DNA from 4 places in the Bacillus sp. ABA4_010 genome. Region 1 is predicted to be linked to each of the others. Evidence: riboswitches for the same ligand, from Rfam matches in the RefSeq annotation. Region 1 holds a riboswitch; each other region holds the start of a gene.
What was found. Region 1 has a riboswitch for cyclic di-GMP ahead of ACXAEO_RS05810 (helix-turn-helix domain-containing protein). Riboswitches for the same ligand answer to the same signal wherever they lie in the genome.
Positions count from the first base shown of each region.

Region 2: it holds a riboswitch for cyclic di-GMP, as region 1 does, so the genes downstream of both, ACXAEO_RS15280 (anti-repressor SinI family protein) here and ACXAEO_RS05810 (helix-turn-helix domain-containing protein) in region 1, are expected to answer to the same signal.
Region 3: it holds a riboswitch for cyclic di-GMP, as region 1 does, so the genes downstream of both, ACXAEO_RS07275 (protoglobin domain-containing protein) here and ACXAEO_RS05810 (helix-turn-helix domain-containing protein) in region 1, are expected to answer to the same signal.
Region 4: it holds a riboswitch for cyclic di-GMP, as region 1 does, so the genes downstream of both, ACXAEO_RS13250 (ATP-grasp domain-containing protein) here and ACXAEO_RS05810 (helix-turn-helix domain-containing protein) in region 1, are expected to answer to the same signal.

Region 1 is NZ_JBSWUN010000003.1:934,128-940,204, forward strand. Features, by position in the region: gene ACXAEO_RS05795 (hypothetical protein) at 242-493, opposite strand; gene ACXAEO_RS05800 (hypothetical protein) at 668-964, opposite strand; gene ACXAEO_RS05805 (YjfB family protein) at 1,082-1,270, opposite strand; cyclic di-GMP riboswitch class I at 1,449-1,532, shown strand; gene ACXAEO_RS05810 (helix-turn-helix domain-containing protein) at 1,645-1,869, shown strand; gene ACXAEO_RS05815 (PilZ domain-containing protein) at 1,873-2,208, opposite strand; gene ACXAEO_RS05820 (YebC/PmpR family DNA-binding transcriptional regulator) at 2,561-3,280, shown strand; gene ACXAEO_RS05825 (YitT family protein) at 3,452-4,291, shown strand; gene lexA (transcriptional repressor LexA) at 4,517-5,140, opposite strand; gene yneA (cell division suppressor protein YneA) at 5,286-5,603, shown strand; gene ACXAEO_RS05840 (YneB family resolvase-like protein) at 5,621-6,077, shown strand, end outside.
Region 2 is NZ_JBSWUN010000003.1:2,832,987-2,839,063, reverse strand. Features, by position in the region: gene queF (preQ(1) synthase) at 90-587, shown strand; gene ACXAEO_RS15290 (oxidoreductase) at 682-1,362, shown strand; gene ACXAEO_RS15285 (hypothetical protein) at 1,473-1,688, opposite strand; cyclic di-GMP riboswitch class I at 2,268-2,355, shown strand; gene ACXAEO_RS15280 (anti-repressor SinI family protein) at 2,384-2,518, shown strand; gene ACXAEO_RS15275 (helix-turn-helix domain-containing protein) at 2,600-2,938, shown strand; gene ACXAEO_RS15270 (LPXTG cell wall anchor domain-containing protein) at 2,984-4,150, opposite strand; gene ACXAEO_RS15265 (class D sortase) at 4,505-5,086, shown strand; gene ACXAEO_RS15260 (NAD(P)H-dependent oxidoreductase) at 5,183-5,707, shown strand.
Region 3 is NZ_JBSWUN010000003.1:1,233,525-1,239,601, reverse strand. Features, by position in the region: gene ACXAEO_RS07290 (YitT family protein) at 11-634, shown strand; gene ACXAEO_RS07285 (hypothetical protein) at 1,058-1,648, shown strand; gene ACXAEO_RS07280 (methyl-accepting chemotaxis protein) at 1,689-2,177, opposite strand; partial or broken gene ACXAEO_RS07275 (protoglobin domain-containing protein) at 2,454-2,915, opposite strand; cyclic di-GMP riboswitch class II at 3,009-3,092, opposite strand; gene ACXAEO_RS07270 (M14 family zinc carboxypeptidase) at 3,817-4,884, opposite strand; gene ACXAEO_RS07265 (hypothetical protein) at 5,177-5,323, opposite strand; gene ACXAEO_RS07260 (hypothetical protein) at 5,360-5,527, opposite strand; gene ACXAEO_RS07255 (IclR family transcriptional regulator) at 5,868-6,077, shown strand, end outside.
Region 4 is NZ_JBSWUN010000003.1:2,430,683-2,436,759, forward strand. Features, by position in the region: gene ACXAEO_RS13245 (methyl-accepting chemotaxis protein) at 1-561, opposite strand, end outside; gene ACXAEO_RS13250 (ATP-grasp domain-containing protein) at 558-1,736, opposite strand; cyclic di-GMP riboswitch class I at 1,947-2,030, opposite strand; gene ACXAEO_RS13255 (glycoside hydrolase domain-containing protein) at 2,392-3,042, shown strand; gene ACXAEO_RS13260 (response regulator) at 3,178-4,086, opposite strand; gene ACXAEO_RS13265 (sensor histidine kinase) at 4,086-5,354, opposite strand; gene gltP (glutamate/aspartate:proton symporter GltP) at 5,540-6,077, shown strand, end outside.

The DNA.
Region 1 (6,077 bases):
GAACAGAAGTAAACCTAAGATGAGAAAAACGTTGTGCAGGTCGCGATGGGTGTTGTTGCTTTTTTTGATGGAGGAGCCGACGATTAAAATGAGAGAGAAAACGGTAGACAATAGGTGAAGACTGGCGATCATATATTCACTCCTTAACAAGTAATATATTGACACCTAAATATTAACATTTTTTATGGCGGAGTAACATTAAAATTTTGTAAAAAGGCTACGTTTACTAGCAAAGTAAACGTTATTCTTCTTTTTTGAGGATAAATTGTATATTCCCATCCCATTCTTCTAAAATATAAGTAGCGATTTTAGTGTGAGAGTGAAATTGATTGTTAACGGCTATGTTAACGCCCATAACTTTCAGACCTAATAGAAAGGCTGCCAAATGATAAGCAGAGGTTGAATTCATCCGGCTTTTATGAACTTTTTGGAAGTTTAATAATTGTGATTGGATTGCATGTGATTTGTCGTTTGGCATTTCAATTCGTAACATTTAGCATTCCTCCTATAAGTATTAATCATATAGGAGAAATGGTGTGGAATATGTCGAAAGGTGACTTTTGTATCAGTGGTAATAAAATACATTTACCCTAAGGAACTAAGCAGGTAAACGGATGGTTACAAGAGTGGGTCTACCATCATTTATATTAGATGATAAAAACAACTGTTATGATTTAGCTTCTTTTGGCCAAAAACGCCCTTGGAGAAGAGAGTTGATAAACGAATACTCATCTAAAATAATATTAAAATCAGGAGCTTTAATGCAAAATTTATGGCCTTTAGGCTGGTAAGTTACTTGATGAGAAGAGACCAACTCATATAGTAGAAACTCGTTTTCCGAGTGTGCTCCTTCCTTTTTCAATCGCTGAAGAATAATTAGAATTTCTCCCCAAAATGGGAGGTAAGGCTTGTCTTTGTATAAGGACAAGGTTGTTTGTAAATCGTTAATAATATCTGTTGTCATGTTGCATCACCATTCATACACTTTCTGATTGTTAATGTTTAAGTTGGGTCACTGTACAAAAGAAAAGAGACATTCACATGGCATACAGCCTTCGAATGTCTCTCCCATTCATTGTCATTAGCCTTTCAAGTCAATGGAATGACCAAGAGTAGGATGTGGAGCTTGGGGAGTGGTGCTTTTTATCATATCAATCATTTGTTCACTATTTTGTTTGGCTGTATCCATCGCGTTTGTCATTAAAGACATATTCACATCTTGACGAAGTGTTGTATTGGCAAGTGCACTAGATAAAGCGGCGATATCCATGAGTATTACCTCCCTTTTTACTGTTATTATCGGTTTTATTTTAACAAAATTAAAGAGATTTAGAGGAGAAAATAATTAAAATAATATTCTGCTTTTTTTGTGTTTTTTATTTTAAAAGATGTTGCTTCATTGTGACTTTATGTTAGAATATTTTTGCGCTTAATTTTTATACAACCTAATCCGATAATAGCAAACCTATTGAAAGGTAGGGACGCAAAGCCACGGGTCTAAAGCATTTTGCAATGATAGCCGGGCTGCCGAAGAAGATGGAATGATGACGTCCACCTTTCCCAAGGGGACTTTTTTATTTGACGGACATGAAAAAGTCGACACGCTTTCTTCGGATCATAAGTATTTGAAGAGGAGAGAAGTTTATGAATTTTTTTGAACACCGCAAATTGATTGGAAAAAATCTACAATGTTACATGATGATGCACAAATATACTAAATCGTCATTTTCTAAATTAGTTGGTATATCACGACCTACTTTATATCGAATTTTAAGGGGAGAAAGTCCTGACCCAAAAAGATATAAAGAACAAATTGAGATTATTACGGATGTTCTTAATCTTCCACAAGATTATTTTTTAGAAAGGTAATGGCTATCTCGTCAACATGGCTACCGATTTCATGTACCCGATATTAGTAGAAGCAATTTCAAAACCGTAAATATAGCTCGTCGTCGTTTTTTGCTTCCATACAATGGTCCCAAGTAAATGAACGTCTCGGCCAAGTAAAGAGAATTCCAACGATAAGACAAGGTCATTTGTAACGGGAAAATTAAGGTCGGATGTGAAGCGTAATCCCGTCATGCTCATGTTTTCTACTTTGAGTAATGTCGTATGACTTAAGCTATATTTGTTTTTATATTTTTGAATTTTTCCTTTTACCATAAGAGGGGACGTTAAGTCGATTCTCTTATATTTACGCTTTTTCATAAAACACACCTGCCTGCAATCAATACTTTTTCACTATATTTATCGTCACGTATATGTATATTTTCACTTTAATGACCAGATTTATTTATGCAGGCAATAATTTAGAATATTTGTTCAAATATTGAACGGTTCAACAGATAATGTTCTTCTTTTACTAATCCATTTTTTTGTCATTAAACGTGTGACATAGTGTGTAATTGAGGTATAATACAATCTAGTGGATAAGCGGGACCTTTTCAATGGGCTAGCTTGGTAGAACTGTGTGGTCGGCAACTAGCAACCTTGAAGAAGTACCTTAACTTCCTCATTAATCATTTTATATAGATTTAAAAGTGAAAGAGAGTGAAACGTAATGGGACGTAAGTGGAACAATATTAAGGAAAAAAAAGCGTCAAAAGATGCGAATACAAGTCGTGTATATTCTAAATTCGCGCTTGAAATCTATGTGGCAGCGAAGCAAGGTGAACCAGATCCTGCATCAAACCAAACGTTAAAATTCGTGCTTGAACGTGCTAAAACATATAATGTCCCGAAAATGATCATTGACCGTGCAATTGAAAAAGCGAAAGGAAGTTCAGAAGAAAGCTATGACGAGCTTCGTTACGAAGGATTCGGTCCAAATGGTTCAATGGTTATTGTAGATGCTTTAACAAATAATGTGAACCGAACTGCATCAAATGTTCGCGCGGCTTTTGGAAAAAATGGCGGGAATATGGGTGTGAGCGGATCTGTATCGTATATGTTTGATGCAACAGCAGTTATCGGGCTTGAAGGCAAAACGGCTGATGAAGCGCTTGAAATCTTAATGGAAGCAGACGTAGATGCGCGCGACATTTTAGAAGAAGATGATGCGGTCATCATTTATGCAGAACCTGATCAATTTCATGCGGTTCAAGAGGCGTTCAAAGATGCCGGTATTACGGAATTTACTGTGGCTGAGCTAACAATGCTTGCTCAAAATGACATTACTCTTCCTGAAGATGCACAGGCGCAATTTGAAAAGTTAATCGATGCTTTGGAAGATTTAGAAGATGTGCAACGCGTGTACCATAATGTTGATTTAGGTGAATAATATACAGGACAATAAGAGCGACTTATCTTGTGAAATATGAAGTTAAGTCGATTTTATGAAAGGAACCGTCATGGTGATCCGGCAGCATCCGGTAATCGTGACGGTTCCTTTCTGTGCAAAGTACATGATGAAATATAAACCGAGAAATGTAGTAAAGGCAGGTTATGTAAAATGAAAAAAAGAGTAATGGACATTCTTTTTATTCTATTAGGTTCTTTTATTTTTGCGTTAGCTATTAATCTATTTGTCATTCCTAATGAGTTAGGAGAGGGAGGCGTTACTGGGATTACCATTATTTTGTATTATCTTTTCCAATGGTCTCCTGGGCTTGTCAGTTTTATTTTAAATGCGATTTTACTTGTCGCCGGTTATCGGTATTTAAGTAAAACCACCACTATTTACACAATCGTTGCGGTCATCTTTCATTCTCTTTTCCTTCACTTCACGAAAAACTGGAGTATTGCGTCAGATGAACTGATGGTGAATGCGGTATTTGGTGGTGTATTTGCCGGAGTGGGAATTGGCTTAATTATTCGCGTCGGAGGTACGACAGCGGGAACGACTATTCTTGCGAGAATTACGAATAAATACCTCGGCTGGAGCATTAGTTACGGTCTACTCTTTTTTGACTTAATTGTTGCTTTTTCATCGTATTTTATTATCGGGGCAGAAGGGTTAATGCTTACGGTTATTATGCTCTATATTGGAACGAAGGTGATGGAATTTATCATTGAGGGGCTCAATCCAAAAAAAGCAGTGACCATCATCTCGCAAAAACCAGACGAAATTGCGATGCAAGTTAACGTGTTAATGGATAGAGGTGTGACGGTTTTCGCAGGACACGGGTACTATACAAAAGCGTCAAAAGACATCTTGTACATTGTAATTAGCAAGCAAGAGGTCGTTAAATTAAAGAAAATCGTAAAGGCGACGGATAAAAATGCCTTCATTGCTATTCATGACGTACGTGACGTATTTGGAGAGGGCTTTTTAGACATTTCAAAAGCCTAAATATATAAATCAATCGAGTAAATGATTATTGAGGAAAGTCTAAAAAACTCTTGTGAACACCCTTCCATTTAATAAAGCGATGTCCAATTATTAAGTGAAATGTATATAGCTATGGCTATTATCACTCATTCTATCAATATAGAAAACTAACAGTAAAAAGAGGAACGGGGAAAGATTCAAATTTCCCTGTTCCTCTTTTTGATGAGTAAAATTATAACGTCTCTATTAGTGGATAGAGCGATAAACACCGATTACTTTTCCTAAAATCGAAACATTTTGTAAAATAATCGGTTCCAGCGTTGAATTCTCAGGCTGAAGGCGGATATAATTTTGCTCTTTAAAGAAGCGTTTCACAGTCGCTTCGTCTTCTTCTGTCATAGCGACAACGATGTCACCGTTATTAGCAGTCTGCTGCTGACGGACAATGACATAGTCCCCATCTAAAATTCCTGCTTCTATCATGCTATCACCCATAATTTCAAGCATGAAAATATGATCTTCAGGCGCTGCATATTTATCAGGGAGCGGGAAATATTCCTCCACATTCTCAATAGCAGTGATAGGTTGGCCTGCGGTGACTTTGCCGATAATTGGCACGTTAATCACATTGGCTTTAGCAATATGGCTTGTTTCATCGTTGTCTAAAATTTCGATAGCACGCGGTTTGGTTGGATCTCGGCGAATTAATCCTTTGCTTTCCAAACGAGCGAGATGACCATGTACAGTAGAACTTGATGCCAACCCGACGGCTTCTCCAATTTCGCGTACAGAAGGCGGATAGCCTTTTGATTTTACTTCTTCTTTGATGAAATCCAAAATCTCTTGTTGTCGTTTTGATAATTTTGTCATTCTCTCACCTCAAATCAACGACTTTGTTACGTTCATTATAGCATGGATAGAGAATAGATACAAACATAAGTTCGAAAAGGTGTTGACTAAAAACAAATGTTCGTACTAAAATAAGAACAGACATTCTGATGATGAGGTGATAAAGATGAAAAAAGCAGTAAAGTCCTTTACATATTACGTAACGTTTTTTATGATTTTAGCAGTATTTACATACGCTGTAACATCTTTTGCAAAAGGTCCTGACCTCGAAAATTATGCAACAATTACAATTAGTGCCGGTGATACGCTTTGGGAGTTGGCACAAGAATATAAAGAACACCACAAATTATCGGCAGTGGAGTTTGTCGAGTGGGTAGAAACAAAGAATAACATTCAATATAAGCCGATTATACCAGGGGAAGTAATTTACGTTCCCATTCTAAAGGAAAATTTTCATGAGGGACAAATGTTCGCCAGTAATTAGGAAAGCAGTGATCTAGATTGAAGGCTATTATTTATTGCCGGGTAAGTACGGAAAAAGACACACAAGAGACTTCGCTCTCTAGACAAAGAGAGGAACTGACAGAGCTTGCCGAACGAAATGGCTTTGACCTTGTTCATGTTGTGGAAGAAAAAGCGAGCGGGTTTGACATTGACCGAGATGGGATCATGGAAGTAATTGAATTCATCCAGCAGGAAAACATCGACGTACTGCTTATTCAAGATGAAACAAGACTTGGACGCGGTCATGCTAAGATTGCCCTATTGCATTTTTTTATGAAAGAGAATATTCAAGTATACACGATCAGCCACAACGGGAAATTGCATTTATCTGAATCTGATTCGATGATGCTTGAAATTATTAGTATTGTGGAAGAATATCAAAGGAAATTGCATAACGCTAAAATTAGAAGGGGAATGAAACGGGCGGTTGCAAGGGGGTATCGTCCTGAGAAGA
Region 2 (6,077 bases), 1.9 Mb from region 1:
AAAAAATTTACAAAGAAATGTGGAAACACGTATTCACAAAAATTTAATTCACTGTTAGAATGACAAGCGAGGAAAGAGAGGAAACTAATATGACAGGAAGAAAAGATGAAGAATTACAAGGTGTAACATTACTAGGCAATCAAGGAACAAAGTATTTGTTCGAGTATTCGCCAGAAGTGCTTGAGGTGTTTGATAATAAGCATCCAAATCGTGATTATTTTGTAAAATTCAACTGTCCAGAGTTTACCAGTCTATGTCCGAAAACGAATCAGCCAGACTTTGCAACCATCTATATTAGCTATATTCCAGGTGAGAAGATGGTCGAAAGCAAATCGTTAAAGTTATATTTATTTAGTTTCCGAAATCATGGAGATTTCCATGAAGACTGCATGAATATCATTATGAATGATTTAATTGAAGCAATGGATCCGCGCTACATTGAAGTGTGGGGCAAATTTACGCCACGTGGCGGAATTTCGATTGACCCATATGTAAACTATGGCCGTCCAGGTACAAAATACGAAAAAATGGCCGAATATCGACTGATGAATCACGATTTATACCCAGAAACAATCCACAATCGATAAAGCGGACTCGTTCAAGAAAAGTGCAGGGTAGGTACAGCACAAAAGAAAACCGGCCGTAGCTGGTTTTTATAACTTAGTTAAGAAGGTGAAAGAAATGTCAGGAAGATCGGCAGTTTTGCTTGGGGCAACGGGTCTAGTCGGTCGAGAGCTGCTTGGATTGCTGCTCAAAAGCGATGTGTACAGTCAAGTCACAATTTTAGTTCGCAATAAGCTATTAATTCAGCATGAGAAGCTCAGACAAGTTGAAATTAATTTTGAAGAGCTTTGCAATTATGAAGAAGAGTTTAATGTGGATGATGTGTTTTGCTGTTTAGGTACTACGATGAAAAAGGCGAAAACAAAAGCTAATTTTTTAAAGGTTGATTATGAATATCCGCTGACAGCTGCGAAACTTGCAGAGAAAAAACGGGTACGAAACTTTTTGACTATTACAGCAATTGGGGCAGACCTCCGTTCGCCGTTTTTTTACAATAAAGTAAAAGCCCAAACCGAAGAAGACATTTGCCATTTATACATTCGATCGACTCATTTCTTTCGTCCGTCTTTACTGCTTGGACAACGCAGTGAGATTCGCTTAGGTGAAAAGGTTGGAGAATATATGCTTAAAGGTATGTCCGTGTTTCTTATTGGAAAATGGCGTAAATTTAAGCCAATTAAAGCAGAAAATGTAGCGAAGGCTATGTTAGAAGCGGCATTAGAAGAACGTTCCGGTGTTCATATTCATGAAAGTGACATTATTTATTATGGAAATTGTCATGGAATGATTACAAATTAATAGTAGATTGTTTTCTATTCTAACTTAGCTCTCATCTATGAAAGATGAGAGCTAAGTCTTTTTTTAGCGATAATTTCAAAAAGAAAAGGCTAAAGGAATAAAATGAGCGGTTAATCACCGCCACCCCCGCCGCTGTCACTCCCACCCCCGGAGTCGTTGCTCCAGCTTGAGAAAGACGCATCAGAATCGTGATTGTCGTCTTTTTCGTAAGTAAATGGTGTAAAAGAGCTGGAAGTTCCGCTTGAACGATGATGTGATTTCGTTTTTCTCGAGAAGGCAGCGACGAGAAAAATAATGAAAATGATGATGAGAAAGGCAAATTCCAAAGAAATCGTCCCCCTTCTTTTCAAGTTATTGTAGTTATTGTCTCATTAATAACCATTTTATTCAATAAATGATGAGGGGTTGAAGTTAAGAGTGGAATTTTATTGCATAAAGGAAACTTTATTGCATGAAGGAAATAAACTGTATTAAAAGCATAAGGGGGTAATGTTGATGAAATGTCTTTCTTCCCAACAAAAAATTCAGCAATATGTGTACTTGTTTTATAAAATGGGTATTATTACTGAGCAGCAAAAAAATGAAATTATCAAAAAATAAAAATGATATATCAATCGACCTAGAAAGTTCGACATGACTGCGCTTTGGATATGTCGAACTTTCTAAATTTAAGCGGATGAATCAAGGGTAGTGCCATCCGCTTAGGAAGCCTTTGAAGAGAAACGTAAATGAAGATGGATGAACTTATTAAAGCGAACCGATAGGGAGAGAAATTTGTTTAAAAATATACAAAATTCTCTGACAACGTTCTACACGATTTTAGATGTTCGTCAATTATACTATTTTTATAGTGTAAACCTACTAGTAATATTGTATCTATGAAAAGCATAAAGTGAAGTAGAACTCTCGAGTAAGGGCAAACTTATTGAAAAATAAGGACGCAAAGTTACGGGTCTAACGTTGTTTTACAACTATGACGGCTGGACTGCCTGAGATACAAACTGTATTTTAGGAGGAGACTATGATTGCCAGAGAGAAACTATTAGATGAAGAATGGGTAGATCTAGTGTTAGAAGCATTGGATTTAGGTCTTACAGAAAAAGAGATTCAAGACTTTCTAACCAGCCAAATCCGACAGGAACAGTGTAAAAAATAGGTGTTTTTGTTGTCTTCCTATTAACGGAGATGGACCAGATATGATATGATAATGGGGTTAAGAGAAAGAGAAGGTGAAAATATGATCGGTCAACGCATAAAGCAATTACGCTTGCAAAAACAATTATCACTATCTGAACTAGCAGAGAAAGCAGGAGTCGCAAAATCATATTTAAGCTCAATTGAACGTAACCTTCAATCTAACCCTTCTGTCCAATTTTTGGAAAAAATATCAGCCGTACTAGGCATTTCTGTCCAATCACTTATTCAGCAAGAAAAAAAGGAAGTAAATTATGACCAGCTTGACTCTGACTGGGCAAACTTAGTGAGGGAGGCCATGGAGTCAGGGGTATCTAAAGAGGAATTTAAGCAATTTCTTGAATTCAATAAGTGGAAAATGAAACAAGATAAAGGGGAGTAGCGTTTATGAGAGCATAAACGCTTTTTTATTTTTGCTCAAAAGGTGCTATTGTTTATATTTTTTTCTTCTTTGTTGTATGAACAATAACATTATCCCTGCAGCAAGCATTACGATACCTGCGAACAAGAGGTTAAAGATATTTGTTGCCGTATTAGGCAGGAGAAGACCTGTCCTTTGAGCAGGCGTAGTTTGGTTGGAAGGGATGATAACGTCTTCGGATGCCAAAGGTCCTCCACTGTTTAAAGGCAGTTTATCATCAGGTAGTACATTACTTGTTTCGTCTGATGAATCATCAATAGTCGAAGTATTCTCTGGAGAGACGGGATCATCATCATTCTCTTCACCAGGATCTTGACTATTATCAGGGTCTTGGTCATTATCAGGGTCTTGGTCATTATCAGGGTCTTGGTCATTATCAGGGTCTTGGTCATTATCAGGGTCTTGGTCATTATCAGGGTCTTGGTCATTATCAGGGTCTTGGTCATTATCAGGGTCTTGGTCATTATCAGGGTCTTGGTCATTATCAGGGTCTTGGTCATTATCAGGGTCTTGGTCATTATCAGGGTCTTGGTCATTATCAGGGTCTTGGTCATTATCAGGGTCTTGGTCATTATCAGGGTCTTGGTCATTATCAGGGTCTTGGTCATTATCAGGGTCTTGGTCATTATCAGGGTCTTGATCGTTATCAGGGTCTTGGTCATTATCAGGGTCTTGATCGTCGTCTGAACCGCCTCCACCGCCACCACCATCGTTCATTCCTTCAGCATACAATACAATTTCAAATGAAGTAGTCAGTCCTTGAAATTCATTTCCAAGCTCAAAAGGCATTTCAATTCGAAAATGGATCGTTTCTTCTGTTCCTTTTGCTAAAAAGCGTGGGGAGAAATTCGAGAAATTTTTCAGATGACCATGGAAATACAAGTCCGTTCCTTTTGTAACTTGCAGCAGCAGTTCATCATATAACTGACGCGAACCGCTTATATCTTCAATTTTCAACGTATAGTTAAAATCATGAATGCCTTTATTTTGAACAATGAGTTCACGAGTTCCCCAATCACCCGGTTTCATATTTGAAACATCAAATAAGACATCTTCTGGAATCGTCGCAAGGTCGAAATCGGATGAAGCAGCGAATGCTTTAGATGTGAGGAAAAGCTGACCTTGTATGAAGAAGAGGAGAAAAATGATAAATTTTATATTGTATTTTTTCATGTCATGACCTCACGAAGATAATATTTGGCGCTTGTTTTGGCTGTTTTGAAATGAATCGTTTGTGGAGGGGATATGTTCAGAAAGAAACCTCCCCCTTTTTGTAGAAATTGATGATTCACTTTCCTATTACCTCCTTTCGTTTATGAAGTGTTAAATGTTCTTTTTAAAGAACATTTAACTTGATTATATTCTAAATATTCTGTAATGTAAATGATTATATAAAGATTAAAATGAATGAAAATAGAGTTGAATTAAGCTCTATATTGTAAAAATAGAAATGTACTGTTCTTTATAAAGAATATATACCGTGAAACAGATGATTTGTCCATTTTTATAGTGAATGGGGGCGTTGGAATGAAATATGTTTCGCTTCTGCTTTTAGTAGGAGGAATGTTTTTAATTTTGGCGGGGGTAAAAGAAAGAATGACCATTCAAAGGTTGGAAAAGAGCAGTTTGGAGAGTGCGACTCTTTTAATAGAAACAGTTCAAAACAAGAGAGGCACTGTTCAAGGAAGCAATAAATTACAGAAAGAGATGGAGGCAGGCGATGTGATAGGTATTCTGATAATCCCTGATTTGGGTGCGTCCCTTCCTATTGTAGAGGGAACGCATGAAGATGAACTGAAAAAAGGAGTGGGCCATATGGCAGAAAGTGCTTTGCCTGGAGAACAAGATCAAGTGGTTCTTTCAGGGCATCGCGATACCGTATTCCGTCAAATTGGTTCCCTGACTATTGGGAATCGTTTAATGGTTCAAATGGCTGACGGAGAATATGTGTATGAAATTTCTAGTTCTAAAGTGGTCGACGCAGATGATCGAACCGTTATTACCTCCACATGGCCGAATGAAGAACTCATGTTAACGACTTGTTATCCATTTACCTATATTGGAAATGCTCCGGAACGATATATCATTAAGGCAAACCGGATTGAGTAATCGTTCCGCTTGTAAAAAATTTTTTTATGTGTTAATTTGTATGTACAAACAAATTTATGACCTCAATTTTAATTCTATTTCTAAGGAGATAAATAGATGAAGACATTAATTATTGCTGCACACCCACAATTAGAACGTTCTCGTGTCAATAAAATATGGATTGAACGTTTGCAAAAGGAACAAAATGTCTATGTTCATAATTTGTACGAAACATGTCCGGATGGAAAAATTGATGTAGAAAAGGAACAAGCGCTTGTTCTTGAACATGATCGTGTTGTGTTTCAATTTCCATTTTATTGGTATAGCACGCCTGCTTTGCTGAAGCAATGGCAGGATGAGGTACTAACATATGGTTGGGCATATGGGAGCATAGGAAATAAATTACATGGGAAAGAATTTATGGCTGTATTGTCAGTAGGCGGGCCAGCTGAAGCCTATCAAGCTGGCGGATTTAATCATTATACTATTAGTGAGTTACTGCGACCTTTACAGGCAATGGCTAATTTAACAGGGATGGTTTATTTGCCTCCATTTGCACTGCATGGAGTAAATGGTAAGACGGATGAAGAGATTGCAAATAGTGCTGAACAATTAGCTGCTGTTATCAATAAACCTCGATAATAATACCATTTAAACGTCCATTGAAGTAGACTCAATCAAATGGTATCGATAGAAAAGGTCATAAGTGCGGATTATTTTCGTACTTATGACCTTTTTTTGTTGAATGCAGGAAGGATTCAGTAATTAAATCATTGACAATGAAAGAGAAAAAAGATGGAAGCGCTCCCCTTTTTGCTGCAAAATAAACCGGTCGTAAAACTTGCAAAAGTTGCCGTTTTTCCCTGTGTACAAATAAAAAAAGAAGCGGTATGATAGACTTTGTGAGTAAAACAAGGAGAGGAGTTGATATCGGTTGAGTACGAAAAGTTCCAGTGATCCTGGTCCGAGTATGAAAACGGAGGAAGCCAGGATGCCAAATTTATCAGATCAT
Region 3 (6,077 bases), 300 kb from region 1:
AGGAATAACTATGACATGGATTCGTTGGCGAGAAACAGGTATCATTATTTTAGGTTCATTTATATTGGCGGCAGCCTTTTATCACATACATGTGCAAAACCATTTGGCTGAAGGGGGCTTTATCGGCATTGCTTTATTAGTGAAGCAACTCTTTAACATTTCCCCGTCTATCACGATGCTGCTGCTCGATATTCCGTTAATTTTACTCGGTTTTAAATTACTTGGAAAACGGCTTGTCATAAAAACGATCATTGGCGCAACTTCTTTCTCTGTTTTCTACGCATTAATGGAGCGTTATTCTCCGTTTGAAGTGAACTTGTCACAAAACTTGTTCATCGCAGCGGTCATTGGCGGTATTCTTGTAGGATTCGGTCTCGGATTGATTTTACGCCACGGCGGTGCCACGGGTGGAGATGACATTTTGTCTATCCTTATTAGTAAACTATCCCGTCTTTCAATTGGAAAAGTATATTTCCTATTTGATGGTATCGTTGTATCGATTTCACTTATTTACTTGAACTGGCATCAAGTTGCTTATACTGTTCTATCGATTGCAATCTGTGCCTATATAACAGATTTAATCATGACCTACCAAAAGAAAGATTCTGCTGAAAATGCAAACGCATATATATAAGAAAAAGTCCGCCATTTCGGTGGACTTTTTCTATTGGCGCTTTTCTTTTTGCAGTGCGGCGATGGCAAACAATAACAAATACCTCTCCTTCGGTGTTAATCTCAGCCATGCTTTCACTTTGTATAGCATAATAGCCCTCCCCTCCTTCTTAACTGCCTACATCCACCTCGTGAAACGATAAGAGTGGATGAACTATTGCGTTCTATCCATTTTTTTCCCGGTGCATACATCCCTAAACTTTTCTAAAAACATAATCGTTCGGCAAATTCCTCAGAAAACCGTTGATATGACTTTGTTTTCAAGAAAAGAACGACGGATTTTCTCGCATCATGTATAATATTAGAAGAAAATGAAGAAAAAGGTGTCTCATGTGGCTCATTCATCACTAGCATGCTGACACAAAAGTATGGAGGAGGGATTTCGTTGATTTGGCTATACATTGCGTTATTTATTACCGCTCTTATTATGGGCATACTGAACGTTTCTCAATCGATCATCATTGTTACTTTTATTGGATTTCTCATTCTTTCATTATGGCTTTCATTTTATCCAATTTTATTTGAAAAAGATGAAAAGAACATTATGAAATTTCTCGGCAAGTCGAAACAGGCACATTATCAATTTCTTTATCATTTTTTCAATGATGACATCCAAAAAGCGGAAGCGTCTCTTCAACGCATCCGTACTAAGCGTATGCAGCAAGCAGCCCAACTTCTCCTTTTCACCAAGAAAAAGCAATATGCAGAAGTAAAAGCGCTGCTTCTAGAAATGAAAGATGAAGATGTGAAATGGTATTACAGCGCGGTCGTTGCCTATGAAGAACAGGACAACTCTAGTTATGAGAAATATAAGGGGAAAATACGAGATCAAGATTATGTCACTTGGCTTGAGGTTACAGAACACGTTCAACAAGGCCACAAAACTGAGGCACTTGCGATGCTGGACGAACAACTTGGAAAACTAAAAGGTTTAAAACGGTTGTCTGCTGTTTATTATCGGAAGGAGATTGCCTAAAATGAAAAGAGAGGCTGCTCTTAGTCAACCTCTCTTTTTCTTATGCTAGTTCTGCTGTTTCAGTTAGGCGTTCAGCAGATTCTGTGACACCGGCAGTCGTATGGCCAATTTCCTTAATAGCCGCTACCAATTCGTCCATTTGATTTTTGACAAGGTTCATTTTTTGAACATTTTGATGAATGGATTGCGAAATGTGCTGGAACGACTCGCTTGTATAAATAGATGTTTCGTTCCCCATTCGAACAGTCTCATTAACCGTTATTAACGTTTCTCTTACATGCTCGGTATATGTATTGGATGCTTGTACAAGCTCTTGTATTTTTCCGACCGATTGTTTCGTTTCTTCCGCTAGTTTCCTTACTTCACTTGAGACGACGGCAAAGCCTTTTCCGTGCTCGCCAGCTCTTGCTGCTTCAATTGCTGAATTCAGTGCAAGTAAATTCGTCTGATCAGCGATACCTTGCACTATTTTCACGACAGATGTAATATGTGAGGAAGATTCGGATAGTTTTTTCACAGAAGCATTCATCTTTTCTATGCTATTGCTAATGATTTTTATATTTTGGACAAGTTCCTCGATTTTACTTTGTCCTCCCTTGACAAAAGTTTGCGCTCGCGTTGAATCTTCATTACTTTCAATAACCATTTGATTGACCGCATCACTGTTACCAATCAATGTTTCGACCGCTGCTTTTGACTGTTCTGCAAGAGACGTTAATTCAAGACTTGTATCTACGATTTTTCTTTTTATTTCTTGTTTGGCTGCCTCATATTGTTCATCACGCCTCTTTACATTTTCCCGTTCATATGCCTCGAGAACAATTTGTTGTTCTAAGTTTAATATTTTCGTGACAGCTGTTGTGAATCGAGCTGCTTCTTCTTTAGTATTAACTTCTCTAGCAATGATATGAATTAAAGAGTGCTGAACATTTTGAAAAGCGCCCATATACCAGGCCGGCTTTAGACCGATACGGTAATGAACTTGGGCAATTTTAAGGCGTTTAATTAAAAACTCTTCGTCAATCTCACCACCGAATAACTCTACTAAATGAACTTTTAACGTCTCTCTCAGCCGATCAATAGTAGAATGCTGGCCAATAATGTCTTTTAACTCACGTATTTCGGTAATCGTTTGATAAAAATCATCGACAAGGACGTGAATATGCTCCTTTACAACCGGTTGCATACATTTGGCCATTTGTAAATCCGCCTTACTCAATCGAATCATGTTTATTTTTTCGACTATTCCTTCATCTTGGATGTTCATCACCACATCCAATTGTTTCGCTTTTTGTTCCCATGTTTGTGGTTCTTTTTTTATAAGTCCAAACATCGCCATAAAATAAATCCTCCCACAATTTAGTTTTATGGTCGGTTGCGCTTCCAGCTCTTAACCACCCAAGCGCCCATATACAGGTGATTCCTCTTCGCTCCCATAGGTATAATTTCTCACAAAAAGATGTTTTTAGAACTAACTACTATTATTTTATAGTATATTATTACTATTCGGGAGTCTTTTTATAAAAATAATATAGCAAAACAAACCGCCGTTTTATGACCAGAAGGGAAAAACACCCCCTATCATGATTAATACAATGGCTAACAAACCTATCGACAAGATAATGTATAGCATTCCTACAATCAAATTTTCGGTCATGTTTTCCCCTCCATCAATGTTTTGGGCGGTCGACTCCTTTTAAATGATATGTATGGGAAACGACAAGAAGCGGCCTTGTCTATTCCAAGAGGAAGTACAAAGCCGCTTACATTATTTCTTCATTCATGATAAATGCTAACCCTTTCCGTACATCTATATTATAAGGAGGAACTCCCCATGGCAAGAGAGTATTTTAATGATGGCATTTCGGATACCCAGCAACTCATTCAGTTGCCTTCGCCTCACTCAAATCATTGGCATCACACCTTCCCTTTGTCCTTTTGTTGCTTTTGTTAGAGCTTCTCCACATCTCCCCTTTCGTCGTATAATTGGTGAGATTGTTGGTGGTGTATGTATGGTGTATCTTTATCATACAAGAAATCTGGGCACTTGTAAATACTAAATATTATAAATTTTCTGATTTTTAAAGAGGTGTATTAAAAAATTCTATTCTTCCTTATTTTATTAAAAAGAAGACCCGCAATGTGTACAAGTCTTCTTTTTAGTAAAATTATTCGTTATCGTCTTCTTCCCCTGTTCTTGTTGTTTGGAAAGGAAGCGTGTCCCAAAAGCTAGTGTCCGCGGATTCAATGGATCCATCCGCAATGGCTCTTACCGTTGCATCCAAGGTCGTAATGGTTTGCTTAATTAAATACCCGTTGCTTTTTTGCCCTAGTGCGTACGACTCAATATAGTGATCGGACATCCCACGCATTTCAAATAGAAGCGTAGAAATGTCATAACGAACGGCGATCCCGTTTCGTCCGATATTTTTACTAGAGCCACCATTGTATTTCCCTAAATGTCCCCAGCCTGTCTTTTCAAGCGCACCATATACAACAGCCCCGAGTTTTTTGGAGTCTTCTACTACTTCTTGTTTCACTTCACCACTTGTCGGGTAAAGGATGGAGCCAGACACAAGCTCACCTTCTGTTTCACTCATCGCCCCTTGATGATGTAAATCAATCATATAATCAATGTCATATTTGGCCAACACATTTTCGTGCAATGCTTTCGCTTCTGGTTCCATATCGCTAACAGACTTATCATGTTCCCGGTTTAAGTCTACCTCGTTTGCATTGTATCGTGTTAAATGACGATCGCCGTCTGCTAAGTAGTCATCAAGTGAAAAATCAACATCCCCCATTGCACCGTCCGCATTCAGCATCGGAATGACGAGTACGTTAACATTTTCTAAAACGCCTTTCGTTTTGTTCGTTCCTAAATGTTTAATGAATTCTAGTGCTCCTTCGGTCGTAAGCTGTTCGTTTCCGTGTTGCTGCGTTAAAAACAAAATTGTTGGATTAGTAGGATCCGATATGTATTTCGCCATGTAAATATCTCGCCCTTTTACCGTTTGTCCAATGACTTCAAGTTCCAGTGCGCTCTGTTTTGCATCTTGCTTTTGAAGATAATCAACCATGCTTTCATACGTATGCAATATTGACGTTTGAATGGAACCATGTCCAGGATTCGGCCCATTTCCCACTGCTCCTACTGGAACTGCAACTGCGGTCACTGCTCCAAATGCCATTAAACTAGATAACGAAACAGATAATACTTTGTTTTTCAAACTCATTAACGTTTCCCCCACCCTATTGTTGAATGTCATACTTCTCTATTATCCTGTTTTCTATTAATCGTGTTAATAGTGTATCTCGCCTATTCCCTCGACATATTTCGAGTAGCGAAAGATATGTCCATTGATACATATGTACAGTCTAAGTTGGAAAAAGCCGCGGCATGAGTTCAAACAATAAACGTGGCGAATTGACCTACAACTATCTTCTATTCGTCAGCTATTTCAGAAAAAAATGAAAAAACATAAAAAGAAGCGGAGCAAAATCATTCCTTTTTCTCCACTTCCTTTATCATAATCTTACATGAGACAAATCTACTTGACGTTCTTTCTGTTCTTCTCTTTTTTTATCGTGTCGTGCTAAAGCCTTTCTTTGTTCATCTATTAAATAAGCCGCGCGAATTTTAATCTCTCTTTCTTTTTTGCTCTTTTTCTTCAACTGAATCCCCTTCTCCATTCCACCATCCAATTGTTTTTATTTCACCATGGTCCATATAAATAACACCGTTTTTATCATCAAATCCATAAGAGGCAAAAATACAATTAAAGCGGTAACAAAAAGAACGAACATTATTTTGCGTTGTTTCGCTGTAAACTCGTCTAGAAATAACTCCTTTAGCTCATTAATTACATCAAGACCCATCCCTATGTCCTCCTCTAAAAGAATCATCCATTAGATAATTGTGTATAAAAAAGTTATTTGAGACTATTGATTTTCATTATGTATATATCAATTATAGTACTAATTGCTTATCAGTCAATAAAATGGCGTCATTTTTTGTCGGAATAACTCGAATATAGTCAACTTTCCAATAAAAAAACTTCTATTAGGGGGCGGTTTTCTTGCCCGATAATGCGGAATAAAACTGAAAATTTTTATCTCCCCCTCTACAACCTGTTTCACATATAGAAACAATTCTTCATTATTTGAAATTCTTTCTTCCACCAACTATGATTCAAAGTGTGCAAAGGAGGCACGGCTCATGAGTCAATATGAAATGTCAACGTTGAAAAAAGGTTTGCAAATCCTTGATCTCCTTCAAGAAAAAGGAGAAATGTCTCTGACGCAAGTGATGGAACATTTTCATTGGAATAAAACGAGTACTTTTCGGCTGTTATTTACATTAGAAACGATGGATTATATTCAAAAAACACAAAATGGCTTTCGTTTAGCGAATAAACTCTCAGGTCCG
Region 4 (6,077 bases), 1.5 Mb from region 1:
AATCATCTGCTTTTGCAAATCCATGACGAAGGTTGCATCCATATCAATTCCGATAATAGCATCGGCATTATCAATTGGGAGGAAAAACGATTTATGTACTCCCCACTTATCTTCATAAATATCACTGGACACTTCGCTTTTTTGCTCGAACGACTGTTTTTGATCAGCTGTAAAAGGCGATTCAACCATGAAATCTTCACTGCCGTTCAACGCCACTATCACATCTTGACCATTTACCCGTGATAACACATACACATACTCAATACCTTTGCGTGCTTCTATGAAAGTATCTAAGTATTGCTTTAAGTCATTACCGTATTCCTCAGGATTTTCCATTACCTGCTCGATAAAGTCACTATCCAGTCCCCCAGCTAACGTCCTTCCATTTTCTTGCAGTCTATTATCAAATTGAGATAATACATGATTATTTGTAATAGAATTCATAACATTTCCTAAGAAGCCACCGATTACAAGTGCAAAAATAAGAAAAGGGACTAAAAAACTAACAACAAGCTGTGCTTTAATCGACGTTTTAGGATGTAACAAGGGAATTTTTTTCATCGGTTCTTCTCCTGAAAAGTTTTTAATTGCTTCATTTGAATGAACTGCGTCAAATCTAGCTGTAACACTTTATTGTTTTCTTGTAAATCAGGGCTCTTAAAGAAAACAATCGCGAATGTTCGATCATTTTGAGCATGAATTTCCCGATATTCTAAAAGATGTGTGAATTCTTTTTTAAACGCGCTATGATCTACCTTCTCGACAAGAGACTGTGAAACATTCGATGGAATTTCTGCACAACAGAAGCTGTAAACAGCTGTATCCATTTCTTCCATCACAGCTTTCCAATCAGGACTTGTTCCAAGGAAGTAATGTTCATATACGTTACATCCGTACGCGTAAAAACCTAAATCCGTTGTTCCAGCTCCTGCAAAACGCAACGGGTTCACTTCAATTGGCACAACACGGCTCCTATGCTTCTTGATCTCAAAATGAACTGGATAATTTTTTAAAGGAACAACTTCTTTCAATTTCATCATAAATGAAAGAATATCATCATGAATCTCTTCGATTACTTCCTTCGAGGTGAAATAAATCCGGTCAGACGTATCATATTCGTCTTTGAATTGCCTTTTAAACATGTTCAAAATCACTGGATTTCCTTCATGATCAAAGTAACCGTCTACTGCATACTCGTCGCCTTGAATCCATTCTTCGATTAAAATATGATTCCCATTGATGACATTTTGATTGTAAACATTTTGAGAAAGAATAAAATCGGCATGGAGTTTATCAAGAGCTTGGTTCCATTCGTCTGCATTTTTGATTTTGTAAACTCCGACACTTGAATAGCCCATCGTTGGCTTGATGACGACTGGAAATGGAATACGTTCTGTGTCCAGTTTAAACAGCTCAGCAATACCGACCACTTTATAAAAATAATCAGGATATATGTTAGAAAGAAGACTTCGGAGTTCCCCTTTATCTTTCAACGTTTTTGACCACAGATATTGCTTACTATCAGGTGCATTCGCTTCAAGTAAAGTTAAACAACTCTCCGAATTCGTTAGCAAACGTTGTTGATCATTCCATCTAGTGAAAAAATCTTCTGCGCGTAAGCCGGATAATTCACTTGAACTCTCTTTATCTGTTTCCTCTTTTAACACAGGAATTTCAAGTTTCTTTAACGTTTCGACTAAAAGGGGTGAAATAATTTGTTCATTAATGATAATCATATAACCATTCCTTTCCTAGCTGATTGTACATTCAATTCGGATTCATCGTTGCTGCGAGTCGATTAGCATTGGCATCCCTTCATTATCGCTACTTTCCGCCTAACACTTTTTCTGTTCACCAATTTTAAGCTCGGGGTTTTGCTGTCATAAAAAAACCACTCCGAAAAAGAGTGGATTCATACATTGTTCAACAAAATGTATTCCAGCTTCTTCGGTAACCCGGCTGCCATTGCATCACGCTTTAGACCCGTGGCTTTGCGTCCTTGCTTTTCAACAAGTTTGCCTTTATCGGAAAATAATAATGAAATGAAACACAAGACTATCTTAGTATAAATAAGAATAAATATCTACATTTTTCTACAAATAACTGGATTTTTTTCTTTAAAATTCGACATTCACCACTATTTTCATAGGTATATTGTTTTATATAGATTTACTTGCATAATTCGACACCTCTTCATTCAATCGAGAAGTACCACCATCATTGATTCAGACAACTTAAGTTTTCTCTCAAAGCTTTAGAACATTTAGTATGACCACTCTTTAGTGATGTCGAATGTCCTAGGTCGATTTATATCAATGAAAGAAGGTTTAGCCCAGACTGTTCTATCATATACATGAAGGAGGTTCGACTTACTATCGCGGAGGTGACAAAATGGTAAGAGTGGTATGGGGTGTCGACTCGGCGGCAAAAGTAACGGAAGAGTTATTTACTTGTGTCAAAAACAAGCTCGGTTATCCGAAATATTGGGGGCGTTATTTGACTGAGATTTCAAACGTATCAGATGGTTTGACAAAATCAGAGATTACCTTTCTCCGAAATCGAGACATCAAAGTCGTCCCTATCTATAACAAATTAAAGGAAGCGGTAGGCTATACCGAAGGAAGAGCTCGAGCCGTCAACACACTGTTTCACGCACGAAGACTAGGGATTCCTAAAAATAAAGTGCTATTCGCAAATATTGAGGATTACTTTGAAGTAGATGAAGCATGGATTCGGGGATGGGTAGAGGCGATGTATCCGAGCGGGTATCGACCTGGCATCTATCAAGATCCGGTCAAAGGAGCCTTTTCAGCTGCTTATTGCGAAGCCGTTCAAAATAATCCACTCGTCGCCGAGCAAACCATTCTTTGGAGCTGTATGCCAAGACCCGGTACAACAAAAGAACAGCGCGCTCCAGCTTTTAAGCCAGCTGCTCCAAAATGCAAAGCCAATGTTTGGCTCTGGCAATATGGAAGAGATTCTTCGATTTGTCCAGTCGATACAAACCTTGCGAATCGGAGATTATTAGATTACTTGTATTAAGAATAGGGCTGTCTGAAATGGAATCATCCTCCTTTTTCAGACAGCGTCTTGAAAGCGGACGTCACGAGCGATACTAAAGTACGGATCAGTTGTCCATGGTACACAAAGCAAGTTTGGGCCATCAACTAAACTCATTTATTCCACTAGCTGTCTTGCTTCGATAAAAAGTGCCTGAATAAATTTTTTCATATTAATTCGGCTCTGATTACTCGCTGTTTTGTTTTTATTCTCCAGCTCCAGCATTTTCTTACGCACTTCGGAAAAGTCAAAAAACGTAGCGGAATATGCTTCAAATTTTGGATTCGAGTAGTCAGTCAAGCCGAGGGAAGCGATATGGATGAGCGCTTGATACAAAGCCCGGCGTACACGTTGCTCTGAAGCTTTCATTTCTTTCTGAATGTCGCTATCATCCGCTGTTTTCCCCAATTTGTCTACTGCAATCCCCCAAAAAATCTCTTTTAAAGAAGGAAAAATATAGGCACTCCCTAATCTTTGCTTTTCCTGCTGGAGAAAGCCCAAAATTTTGATTAAGTCTTCACTTCCGCTTTCTCCAATCATTCCTAAATCGGAAATTAAAGTGCGCCCTGCTTCTATGATACTTTTTTCTTGAAACGGAAGGATCGATCGATTCGTAAATAAGCTCAACGATTGTTGAACACCTCGAATGGACTGTTCGAGCAATATTCGCTCATTCACTTTTTTTAACGCACCTGAAATCTCAAGGCGATTCAACGGTTTTGTAATATAGTACTCCACCCCTAAGCTATACGCCTCGCCTATTAATGATTTTGCTTCCACTTGTGAAATCATCACAAATTTTCCTATAAAGTCCGGCGCGAGCATGCGAACGGTTTCAATACCATCCCTTATTGGCATAAGTAAATCTACTAAAACGACATCCGCTTTTTTAAGAAGAAGCAAATTATGATCGATAAAAACTCCATCTTCCGCTTCACCTACAACCTTTCCTAAATCCTCATCTTCAATGAGATCAGTAAGCATAGCCCGAATCGCGGGATCGTCGTCAACAATAAAATAATTCATCATCCTAATCCCCTTTGTATGATTGAATCTACTGGAATTTCTAATACAAATGTCGTTTCTTTATAATCATCTCTCAGCCAAACTTTCCCTCCCCATTTTTCGGCTGTTTGCTTTACATACGACAGACCAATACCAGTTGAAGAATTCCCATCTTCATCAAATTTAGTCGTAAAGCCCTCTGTAAAAATCACTTCCTTTAATCTCGGTGCGATGCCAGAGCCGTTATCGCTGACGCGAAATTCTACTATTTCTCCTTTACGTGTCACATCCAGACTAACATGCCCTTCCTTCTCAATCGCTTCCACGGCATTGGCTAATAAATTATTGATTAATGACAGCACACTATATACGTGGTATGGAGGATGAACACCCTTAACGTGAAGCGAAAAAGAAACCTCTTTTTGAAGCAACTCGGCATATCGCTCATTTGATCGAAACATAATACTTCCAAGCTGTTCCAACTTCATATAATCCTGTAGATCTTCAGATGATATGAGCTTAGAAAGTCCCGCATAAATACGCTCGTTATCCTTTTTAATTTCATGGATGAGGCCGGCAATTTGCAGTGCCGTCTGTGCTTCATCTTTTGCCACTTCTACCAATTTCAATTTCCGATAAAAATCATAGCACATTCGTGTGATATCTTCCGCATATTGCATCGTTTTTTTGAGCTGAACAGACTCCTCATATAAATTAGAAATAAACAACAACATTTCTTCTTTTTGCCTTCGTTGCTTTTCTTCCTCAAGTTTCACCTCTCTTAATTTAAAGATATTAAAGAAACCAAGAACAAAAAAACTTCGGATAAATGCGATTAAAACAAGTTGTTCCATCTCCATAAGTGAAATCGTTTGAGCAGTTAAAGACGAACGAATAGCCATTTCCGATATGCTCGCACAAAATTCAACAACAACTCCAAGCAAGCCAATGAGCATCGGCTTGTTATGACGTTCATTGAGCTTCGTCCAATGGAAGGCAAAAGCGTATGCAAGGTAATAGAAAAAAGCCGGAAAATGAAAATACAAAGCATCAGCTATAGCTAATTCTCGTATTCCAACAGCTAGCCCAAATCGAAAGAAGAAGACACTTGCCCCAGTGAAAAAGCCTGCAGCCATTGGGTGAATCCCTTTCCCCCACAACAGGAGCAAGAAAAAAACAGGTGTCCCTAGGCTCACCCTAAACGCATCTTCGAATGGAAAAAATTTAAATTCGCCTGCAAGAGGAACCGCCAGCATCATAATGACTAACACCCATACGCGTTCTTTCAATTTCCGTTCTCCTCTCACGATGTTGTAAACATACACATTGTACTGAAACAAGAAAAAAGTAGAAACAGTTTTTCACATTATTTTTTTATTTTTTCTCTCTCTGTATGTTTTTGTAGGTTTCCGTAGGTTCCTGTAGGTAATCGCTTACAATTCTATCAGTAAAGAACAAAAGGAGTGGGAGAAACATGAAAAAACTTAAACTTGGATTAGCGTGGCAAATTGTCATCGGGCTTTGCAGCGGGATTGTCATCGGTGCATTATTTTACGGAAACCCAAATGTTGAAGCCTTTCTTCAGCCAATTGGAGATATTTTTATTCGTTTAATTAAAATGATTGTGATTCCAATTGTTGTAGCGACACTCATTGTTGGCGTAGCCGGTGTTGGAGACATGAAAAAGCTCGGAAAGCTAGGCGGCAAAACCATTTTATATTTTGAAATTATCACAACTGTCGCCATTATTGTTGGATTGCTCATTGGAAACTTAACTCAGCCTGGAGCTGGCGTCAACATGAACGAGTTAGGAACAACCGACATCAATAAATATGTAGACTCTGCCCACGAACAGCAGAGCCATGGCATTGCCGAAACCTTTATTCATATTGTTCCATCGAATATTTTCGATTCATTAATGAAAGGCGAAATGCTCGCTATCATTTTCTTTTCAGTTATGTTTGGACTGGGTGTCGCATCGCTCGGCGAAAAAGGAAAGCCTGTTCTTTCTT